Regions from separate parts of the Kitasatospora sp. NPDC052868 genome, predicted to be linked through region 1. Evidence: riboswitches for the same ligand, from Rfam matches in the RefSeq annotation. Region 1 holds a riboswitch; each other region holds the start of a gene.
What was found. Region 1 has a riboswitch for cyclic di-AMP ahead of ACIGZJ_RS01935 (NlpC/P60 family protein). Riboswitches for the same ligand answer to the same signal wherever they lie in the genome.
Positions count from the first base shown of each region.

Region 1 (3,266 bases):
GCGAGTCCCGGCGATCGAGTCCAAACCCCTCCCAACCCGAATATTTGACCCCTAATCGGACATCAGCTCGACCAGCCGGAAAAGCCGCAGGCCCGGCCTCCCGCGAGGGGAGACCGGGCCTGTCGGAGCCGATCGGGGATCAGAGGCGCACGATGACGGAGACCGGCATGTTGGAGGCCGCCTCGTAGCGGACCGAGGCACCCGGCTTGGGGGCGTGGATGACCTGGCCGCCACCCACGTAGATGCCCACGTGGTGGTTGTCGCCGTAGAAGATCACCAGGTCGCCCGGCTGGGCGTCGGCGATGTTCGAGCCGATCCGGGTACCGGCACTGGCCTGCGCCTGCGAGGTGCGCGGCAGCGACACGCCGGCCTGGGCGTACGCCCAGCTGGTGAGGCCCGAGCAGTCGAAGGAGCTGGGACCGGTGGCGCCGTACACGTACGGGGCGCCGAGCTTGCTCTCGGCGGCGGCGATCGCGGCGGCGGCGCGCGAGCTGTTGGCCGCGGGCGCGGCGGGCTTGGCCGGGGCGGGCTTGGCCACCGGGGAGGGCGCCTCGGACGGCGCGCTGATGTCGCTGCGGGGGGCGCTGTCGCGGGAGGCCCGCTCGGCGTCCGCCTTCGCCTTGGCCTCGGCCCTGGCGGCGTCCGCCTTGGCCTTCGCCTCGGCGGCGGCCTTGGCCTCGGCCTGGCGCAGCGCCTCGCGCTCCTGCTCGGTCAGCGTGTTGAGCAGGTCCTGGGCCTTGGCCAGCTTCGCCTGGACGTCCTCCTTGGACGCCTTCAGCTGCTGGGTGGTGGCCTCGAGCTCGCCGAGCTTGCCCTGGGCCTCGTTGCGGTCCTGGTCGAGCCTGCGCTGCTGCTCCTGCAGGTCCTTCAGCGCACCGGACTGGGTGCTGCTGGCCTGGGTCATCGCCCCGGCCTGGGTCAGGAAGTTGTCCGGGCTGGACGAGAGCATCAGCTGGACCGTCGGCGATATGCCGCCGTTGCGGTACTGCTCGCCCGCGAGCTCGGCGAGGCCGCCCTGGGCCTCGGTCACCGAGGCCTGCTGACGCGCCACCCTGTCCTGGAGCTCGCCGACCTGCTTCTGCAGCTCCTGCTGCTTGGCCTGCGCACCGTTGTACTTCTCGGTGGCGACCTCGGCCTGCTCGTTGAGCTGGTCGACCTGCTCCTTGACCTGGTCCTTGGTCGGCGTCGGGTCGGCGTGGGCACCGGACTGCGCGGAGAGCGCGACGGCCGCGGCGGCGGCGGCGGTCAGGATCGAGACGCGGGCGCGGCCGGCGGGCTTGGGACGACGATGGGACGCCACGAAGGCGGACTCCTTCTTCCTACATCCGCCTACCGGGTGAGCTGACGGGTTCGGGCTGGAAGCGTGCCCTACGACGCCTCACCGACCGTTCCACCGGTCGACCTGGCGCCGATTCACCCCGGAGGAACGTGTGGTTCCCCGGCTCCGGTCCACAGCGCCCCCGACTACTGGGCTCCCCGTCGGGCAGAAGACCTGCCCCGCTGCTTCACGAACTCGGCGGTAACCCCCGCCGCCACCCTGAGTGGGTGATCGACTGTGCGGTGGTTCGAATCCCGACCCTAGTGACAGAACCGTGATCCGTTCAAATCCTTGTCAGAAAAAAGACGGAACAAGTCCCAAGTTCATTTGTGAATATGACCGGGCGTGATCGCCGGCGTACGCGGAGCTGATCGATTCTCACCATGTGGTCGACTGACCCCCGTCGATGGCGTGTCCCACATCACAGGAGCCCGACATGGCAGCGGGCGTGGCGATCCGTCAGCAAATGTCCGAATTGAAGGCATTGCAGGGCATTGGCCCTGCAATGCCCGAAGGACCGTCAGACCCGGCGGATCGCGTTGATCTTCATCGCGTCGGCCTTCATCACCTTGACCACGTCACCGGTGTGCGGCGCGTGCACCACCATGCCGTTGCCGATGTACATCCCGACGTGGCTGCGGTCGTCGCGGTAGATGATGAGGTCGCCCGGCTGGGCCTCGGCCAGCGAGGGCACCCGCGAGCCGTAGTTGGCCTGCGCCTGCGAGGTGCGCGGCAGCGAGACGCCGGCCTTCCCGTACGCCCAGACCATCAGCCCGGAGCAGTCGAAGGTGTTCGGGCCGACGTCGCCCCAGCCGTACGGCGAACCCTGCTTGCTCATCGCGTTGGTGACGGCCGCGCCGGCGAACCCGGAGGCCTGCGGCAGGGTGCCGAGGTCGGCCCGGGCCGCGTCGCGCGAGGCGCGGTCGGTCTGCTGCTGGGCGGCCTTGAGGGCGGCCCGGTCGGCGGCGCTGAGCGAGTTCAGCAGCGCCTGGGCGTCCCTGAGCTTCTGGTTGACGTCCGCCTTGGCCTGGTTCAGCTCCTTGGTGGTGTTGTCCAGGGAGGCGAGAACGGCCGCGGCCTCGGTCTTCTGCTGGTCCAGGCGGCGCTGCTGGTCCTGCAGCCCCTTGAGCGCCTCGGCCTGGCTGGAGCTGGCCTGCTGCACGCTGGAGGCCTTGTCCAGGTAGCCGGACGGGTCGGAGGAGAGCATCAGCTGCACGGAGGGGTCGATGCCCCCGGTGCGGTACTGCGCGCCCGCCACCTCGGCCAGGCCGGCCTGAAGCTGGGTCATCTGGTCCTGGCCCCGGGCCACCTGGTCCTGGAGCTGGTCCGCCTGCTTGCGCAGCTGGTCCGTCCGCTCCTTGGCGCCGTTGTACTTCTCCGCCGCCTGCTCCTGCTCCTCGTTCAGCTGGTCGATCTGCGCCTTCACGTCCTCCTTCTTGGAGGGGTTGGGCGCAGCGTGGGCACTGACCTGGGCGGAGAGGGCGACCGCGGTCGCTGCGGCGGCGGTGAGCACGGAGATCCGCGCGCGGCTCGCCTGCTTGGGACGGCGGTGGGAGGCCAAGGGGACTGCTCCTTCTTCCATCGGCCTCACCCGAATGAGTGAGAATCCGGAAAATAGGTTTGACGCCAGACCCTAGTGAAGATCACAGCTTTGCGCCACTCCCCCGATGGCGTGAACCCCCGTCCACCGCCATGACTTCACAAGACCGCCACACCCTCGCAAACCAGCGGCTGACCAGGCGTCACTCCGCTTTCCCCGGCCGTTGCCGGGCTCAGGGGCGGGCCAGCCGGTTCAGCAGCAGCACGGAGGCGACGGGGCGCGCGCCCGCCTTCCGCACGCCCTCCGCGACCTCCCGGTCGGTGGAGACCACCACCACCGGGCGGCCCTGCGGCTCGGCCCTGACCAGTCGGCGGATCAGCTCGTCCGCCGTCTCGCCGGTCCGGCTGA
Region 1 is NZ_JBITZW010000001.1:430,747-434,012, reverse strand. It holds gene ACIGZJ_RS01935 (NlpC/P60 family protein) at 140-1,300, opposite strand; cyclic di-AMP (ydaO/yuaA leader) riboswitch at 1,311-1,467, opposite strand; gene ACIGZJ_RS01930 (NlpC/P60 family protein) at 1,839-2,879, opposite strand; gene ACIGZJ_RS01925 (NYN domain-containing protein) at 3,091-3,266, opposite strand, start outside.

Region 2 (3,266 bases), on a different contig from region 1:
CGAAGCCGTGTCCGACCAGGTCGGAGTAGTTGCAGGCGAGCATCAGCGAGGCCGTGGTCGCGCAGACGGCGGTGGCCTGCCAGCCGCGTAGCCGCGGGCCGCCGATCCACCGGGCCGCCCAGACCAGGGCGGCGCAGAGCAGCGCGTAGGCGGCCAGCACATAGAGGAAGTAGCGGTTCATCGCGTCGAGCGCGGCACCGGGCGCGGTGGAGGAGCGGACCAGGGCGTCGACCCAGGCCAGCAGGAAGTGCGACCCCTGCGGGTACACCGCCTCGGCCGGGGTCATCATGTACGTCCGGGCCTGCTCCTGGTGCAGGAAGGCGTAGCCGCCGACGTGCCGGATGCCCTCGAAGTAGGAGAAGTGCCCCAGCCGGTCCTCGGCGGTGGCGATGTACGCCACCCGTTCGGTGAGCGACTTGCCGGCCACCGCCTGGTGCAGGAGGTACCAGACGCCGGCCGCGGTGCCCGCCACCAGCGCGTCCGTCCCGCGCAGGCGCAGCGGCAGGCGCGGACGCCGGTCGGCCAGCCAGCCGGCCAGGCAGACGGTGCTGAGCAGCACCCCGGCGGTCGGCACCGGGTGGATGCCCCAGGGCCAGACCGAGAAGAGCAGCCCGAAGGCCATCACGCCGGCGGCGGTGATCAGGGCGGCCGCGAAGAGCCGGTCGACCAGGCCGCCGCCGACCCGGATGAGTGAGGCCACGGCCAGCACCAGGACCGGCAGCAGCACCACGTCCAGTCCGGCCGGGTGCAGGGCGAGCGGCAGCAGCCAGGACGCCGCGAGGAGTGCGGCGAGCAGCGGAAGGCGGCGCCGCGGCGTCCCGCCTTCCTGGGGACGGAGCTCTCCGGTGAACGGTGGAGCATCCGACGGTCGGTCCAGTACGGCAGACGGAAAGGCCATCGCGAAAGAGCGCTCTCTTCGATCGGGTCCTGTGTCTCGCACCCCCCCGGTCAGGACGCGATACCGGCCGGCACCCGTGGGTACACGACCTTCAAGGCGACATCATAAGCGCCATGGAACGTACACATGTGCGAGTGTCCGGCCGCTGGACCGGCGGCCCGCCCGGGCCGGTGTGAGCTGTGCGACAACCGCCGCCGATTCCTTGGCGCGCTCCGGACGGCCTGCCTAGCCTGCACGAGTCGTCCGCCCTCGCGGACCCCGCCGTCGGGACGCCGAGTCCTGTCCACCCGACGGCGCGTAACCGAGCACCACAGCGGACGGGAGCGGGGGACCCAAGGTCAGTGCCCGACCCGTGCGCTCCCGCGCACGGGCCGTGGCTAGGGGTGAAGCCGCTCCACAGGCGGCCGGGCAACCTCAGCCCGAACCCGACAGCTCACCTCGCAGGCGTGGCAGAGGACACCCCATGCAGAAGCCTGCCCGGCGCACCGCACCGCGCCATGCCCGCCCCTCCCACCGGGGCCGCAACACCGCCTTCGCCGTCACCGGCGCGCTCGCCGTCACCGGCGCCGGCCTGCTCGGCGTCCCGGCGGTCACCACCGCCCAGGCGGCCGCCGCGCCGACCGTCACCCAGGACAAGCTCGCCCCGGCCACCATGGTCGCGGGCAAGGCCACCGCGGCCTCGCTGACCGTCCACTCCTCGGCCTGCTTCACCGCCAAGACCGTCGGCGTGGGCGTCCGCGACGCGGCCGGGCGCAACCTCGACTTCCCCGGCAACGTCGCCAACGCGCAGATCTGCCCCAGCGGTCTGTCGATCACCACCGGTGCCCGCACCCTGCCCGCCGGGACGTACACCCAGTTCGGCTTCTGGCAGGACTCCGCCGGCGCCTGGCACAACCTGCCCTCGCGCCAGCTCGTGGTCTCCGGCGCCACGGCCACCCCGACCCCGACCCCGACGCCGACCGCGACCGCCACTCCCAAGCCCACCCCGACCCCGACGCCGTCGCCCACCGCGACCGCCACCCCGTCGACCCCGGCCACCGGCGCCCCCGTCGCGGGGAAGTCGCTGACCTGGTCCGACGAGTTCAACGGCCCGATCGCCTACGGCTCCCGCTGGACCGGTGACAAGTCCAGCGCCTACCACTACGGCAACCACAACCCGGACGACAACAAGCTCGACTGGCTGAACAAGAACAACGTCAGCGTCTCCGGCGGGGTCGCCACCTTCACCGCCAAGCCGGGCGCCAACAAGCTGGAGAACGGCAAGCAGTCCTGGGACACCGGGCTGCTCACCACCGAGTACTCCAGCGAGGGCTTCCAGGTGAAGACCGGCGACTACGCCGAGACCCGGGTCAAGCTCCCGGCCGGCACCGGCGCCTGGCCGGCCCTGTGGACCTGGAAGAACGGCAACGGGGAGATCGACTCCTTCGAGTACCACCCCGACAACCCGAACCTGCTGGAGCTGACCAACCACGTCAACCCGGGCCACCTGTACTACACCGACGCCAAGGCGATCGCCAAGGACGGCTGGGTCACCATCGGCACCTCCTACGGCGCCAACTCGGTCGACTGGTACATCAACGGCACCAAGGTCTTCTCGGACGGCAAGGGCGTCGGCGCCAACTGGTCGGCCTACCTGATCCTCAACCTCTCCCTGAGCGCGGGGAACTACCACCCCGCGCCGCAGGGAACGGCTCCGATCACCTTCGGTGCGGACTACGTCCGCGTGTACCGCTAGAACCGGCCGTCGCAGACCGCCCGCCCCGTCAGGAGCGGGCGGTCTCCACGACCGGGATCGTGAACGGCTGCCGGTTGTTCGCCTCGTTCTGGTCGTCGTCGCTGCGCACCGCGACATAGCCGCCGCTCAGGTCGCCGACGGGGACGGTGGAGGCGAGCCGGACCGGGATCAGCGCCGTCGCGCTGCGGAACACGCCCAGCCCCGCGGGGAAGGTGCAGCGCACCCGGTGGCCGTTCTGGAAGTCGTAGCAGTTCTCCGGGAAGAACGGCCCCTCGGCCGTCACCCCCTCCGGCAGGGTGACCACCACGGTGAACGAGGAGGCCGTCGTCTCCGGGCCGCCGTTGCCCACGAAGGCGTGCACCGTGGTGGTGCCGCCGGGCGCGGCGGCGTCCGGGTCGATCCGGACCACCTCCAGGTCGGACTTGGAGGGCGCGGGCGCTGCGGGCACTGCGGGCGCGGGCGCCGCGGGCGCCGCGACCTCCGCCGCCGGGTCGCCCCCCGGCGCCGGATCGGTGTCCGAACACGCCCACGCGGGCCCGGTGGCCAGCACCACCAGCGCCGCCCCCACCGTCAGTGACCTGCCGAAGTAACCCCGTACGGACCCACTGCGCGACATCGCCGCTCACCCTGCCC
Region 2 is NZ_JBITZW010000002.1:226,412-229,677, reverse strand. It holds gene ACIGZJ_RS04665 (hypothetical protein) at 1-898, opposite strand, end outside; cyclic di-AMP (ydaO/yuaA leader) riboswitch at 1,195-1,360, shown strand; gene ACIGZJ_RS04660 (hypothetical protein) at 1,362-2,633, shown strand; gene ACIGZJ_RS04655 (hypothetical protein) at 2,662-3,249, opposite strand.
Region 2: another riboswitch for cyclic di-AMP. It lies ahead of ACIGZJ_RS04660 (hypothetical protein); the one in region 1 lies ahead of ACIGZJ_RS01935 (NlpC/P60 family protein).

Region 3 (3,266 bases), on a different contig from region 1:
TGCAGCCCGTACCGGCCGAGTACGGGCGCGGTGACCGGGGCGGCGCCGTCCGGGCCGTTCCAGGTCGCCCTGGTGTCGGCGCGCGGGCCGACCCAGCGCAGCGCGGCGTGCCGGACGTCGGCGCGCCGGGAGCTGGTGAGGTGCACGTGGGCGCGGCCCTTGGCGGTGCCCTCGACCCGGACGCTGCGGGTCAGATTGAGCACCTCGGCGCCGACGGTGACGCCCCCTCCGGCGGCCACCCGGGGGTGGGGGTGGGCCAGCGGGGCGTCCAGGGTGACGGTGGTTCCGTTGACGGACCGGACGGTGGCCAGGTCGTAGCGGGTGGAGAAGCCGTCCTCGTCGGGCGGGCCGGTCGGGGTGACGGCCAGTTCGTCGCCGGGCAGCCAACCCGTGGGTGCGGCGGCCAGGCTGACGGAGGCGTCGCCGGCCCGCAGGCCGCCGGCGGCGCGCACCCAGGCGGTCTTGGCGGCGCCGTCCAGCCGCAGGTAGCCGGCGCCGGTCACCCACAGGCCGGTGTCGGTGTCGACCACCTGCATGCCGTCGCCCTGGAAGCGGCGCTCGTCGACGGCGGGGAAGCGGACGGTGTGCACGGCGGCGCCGTCGGGGGCGAGGGCGAGGGTGCCGCGGATCTCGACGTTGCCGGCCGAGGCGAGGGTGAGCGTGCGGTCGGCGGCGAAGGTCAGCGCTCCGGTCGGTTCGACCAGCAGGGAGGCGACGGTGGCGTCGGTGTCGAGCAGCACCCGGTCGGTGATCCGGACGGCGCTCCCCGGGCCGGGGACGGCGCCGCCCCAGCCGGCCGGATCCGACCAGCGGCGGCCGCCCTGGTCGACGGTGGGTGCGGCGGCGGGCTGACCGGGCGGTGCCTGGGCGGCGGCGGTGCCGTCGCCGCCGCCCTCGGGCGGTCCGGCGGACAGGCCGGACGGGTCGGCGGTGGCGGGCCCGCCGTGCCGGTGTCCGCCGGGCGCCTCCCCGGCGGCCGGGGCCCCGGTGGCGGCGACCGGCTGCGTCGGCCCGGTCAGCGAGCGGCGCAGCACCTCCTCGCCGGCGATCGCGGAGAACACCGTGCCGACGGCGAGCCAGCGCAGCATCGTCCGGCGCGGTACGGGAGTTCGGGCCGCCGCCGACGGAATGTCCGGACTGTGGCGTTTTGCCCGGCGATGCGCTCCCCGCACCCCGACGGTCGGCCGTTCGGCGCGCGGGTCCTCGTCCATGGCCATCGTTGCGTAGCCCTCCCCCCAGACGGCTGCGTCGGTCGCGACGCTCTGAAGCATAGGCAGTTGCACTCACCCGCAAGGGCGTTGCTCGAAAACGGTCATTTCTGATCATGATGGACAGGCACAAAAGGCCAGACCGGCACACTGTGGCGCTCATCACACATGTTTGCGGTTTGAACTTAAGTCTGCTTAACGTGCTCCCCGTTCGTGGCCACACGGACCCAGCTCATCCGCAACGCCGAGTCCTGCCGTCGGTTGCGCTGGCAGCGCAGAACGCACCACGGCAGGAGCGGGGGACCCACAGGTAAGTCGCCCTCGACCGGTCCCGTACCGGTCCAGGGCTAGGGGTGAAGCCGCGTCCACAGCGCGGCCGGGCAACTCCAGCCCGAATCCGACAGCTCACCTCGCAGGCGTGGGAGAGGACCGCGTCACCATGCTGCCCAGCAACGGCACCAGCCTGTCCAGCCGTACCCGCCGCGCGATCGCCACCCTCGGCGTCGTCGGGATCGGCCTCACGATTCCCTGCCTCACCTCCGGCACCGCCTCCGCCGCCTCCGTCGCGACCTGGGACAAGGTCGCCCAGTGCGAGAGCGGCGGCAACTGGAGCATCAACACCGGCAACGGCTTCTACGGCGGCCTCCAGTTCACCTCCAGCACCTGGGCCGCCTTCGGCGGCACCGCCTTCGCCGCGCAGGCCAACCAGGCCACCAAGGACCAGCAGATCTCGATCGCCGAGAAGGTGCTCGCCTCGCAGGGTCCCGGCGCCTGGCCGGTCTGCTCCGTCCAGGCCGGTCTGACCAAGGGCGGCACCCCGGCCGCCGTCGACACCTCGGCCGGTGCGACCGCCGCCAAGCCGGCCGCGCAGACCCCCGCCCCGGCCGCCAAGCCGGCCACCCCCGCCGCCAAGCCCGCGGCCCAGGCCCCCGCCGCCAAGCCCGCGGCCCAGGCCCCCGCGGACGCCGCCAAGCCGGCCGCCTCCGACTCCGCCAAGGGCGGCCGGAACTGGCAGCAGTACCGCCAGCAGGACGGCCAGGCGAAGTCCGCCGAGTACACCGTCATCGCCGGTGACTGGCTCTCCGCGATCGCCGACAAGAACAACGTCCAGGGCGGCTGGGAGCGGCTCTACGAGCTGAACCGCGACGTCCTGGCCGACGGCCCGCACGTCATCTACCCGGGCCAGCACCTGGCCCTGCGCGACCGCGGCCAGGCCCAGCAGTCCGAGGAGTCCGGCAAGAACTTCGACTGGTTCAACCGCTCCTCCTCGACCTCGGACCAGGCCGCCGGCTCCACCGCCGCCAAGCCGGCCGCGCAGACCCAGGCCCCGGCCGCCAAGCCCGCCGCCCAGGCCGAGACCCCGGCCCCGGCCCAGGCCGCCACCGGCAGCATGGCCGCCGCGGTCTCCTTCGCCCAGTCGAAGGTCGGCCAGGCATACGTCTACGGCGGCACCGGCAACGGCGGCTGGGACTGCTCCGGCCTGACCCAGGCCGCGCTGCGCGCCGCGGGCATCTCCGTCCCGCGGGTCGCCGCCGACCAGGCCGCCGCCAGCACCCACGTCTCGCTGGACAGCCTCAAGCCGGGCGACCTGCTGTTCTGGTCCAACAACGGCCAGGACTCGGGCGTCTACCACGTCGCGCTGTACATCGGCGACGGCAAGTACGTCGAGGCCGCCAACCCGAGCTCGGGCGTCCGCACCCAGACCATCGCCAACTGGGCGCCGGACTTCGCGGGCCGCGTCTGACCACCCCGCGGTAGGGCCGCACGGGCCCGAACCGCCGCGACCCCCGGGGAGAGTCCGGTCGGCTCCTCCCCGGGGGTCGCGGCCTGCCCTCGGCCATGGTCAAATCGGCCCGCAGCGGGCATGCTGCTGCTTCGGCCCCGAGGAGGAGTCACCATGGCCCAGGTCACCGTCACGCTCGACGCCAATCTCGCCATCGACGCGATGATGCTCTCCGGTACCAGGAACCCGCAGGACGCGGTCGAACTCGTCCTGCGCGACTACCTGGCCCGGGGCCGGCGCACCGAGAGCCTCACCGGTGACTCCGAGGACGGCCG
Region 3 is NZ_JBITZW010000002.1:16,878-20,143, forward strand. It holds gene ACIGZJ_RS03745 (hypothetical protein) at 1-1,088, opposite strand, end outside; cyclic di-AMP (ydaO/yuaA leader) riboswitch at 1,441-1,640, shown strand; gene ACIGZJ_RS03750 (transglycosylase family protein) at 1,627-2,952, shown strand; gene ACIGZJ_RS03755 (hypothetical protein) at 3,106-3,266, shown strand, end outside.
Region 3: another riboswitch for cyclic di-AMP. It lies ahead of ACIGZJ_RS03750 (transglycosylase family protein); the one in region 1 lies ahead of ACIGZJ_RS01935 (NlpC/P60 family protein).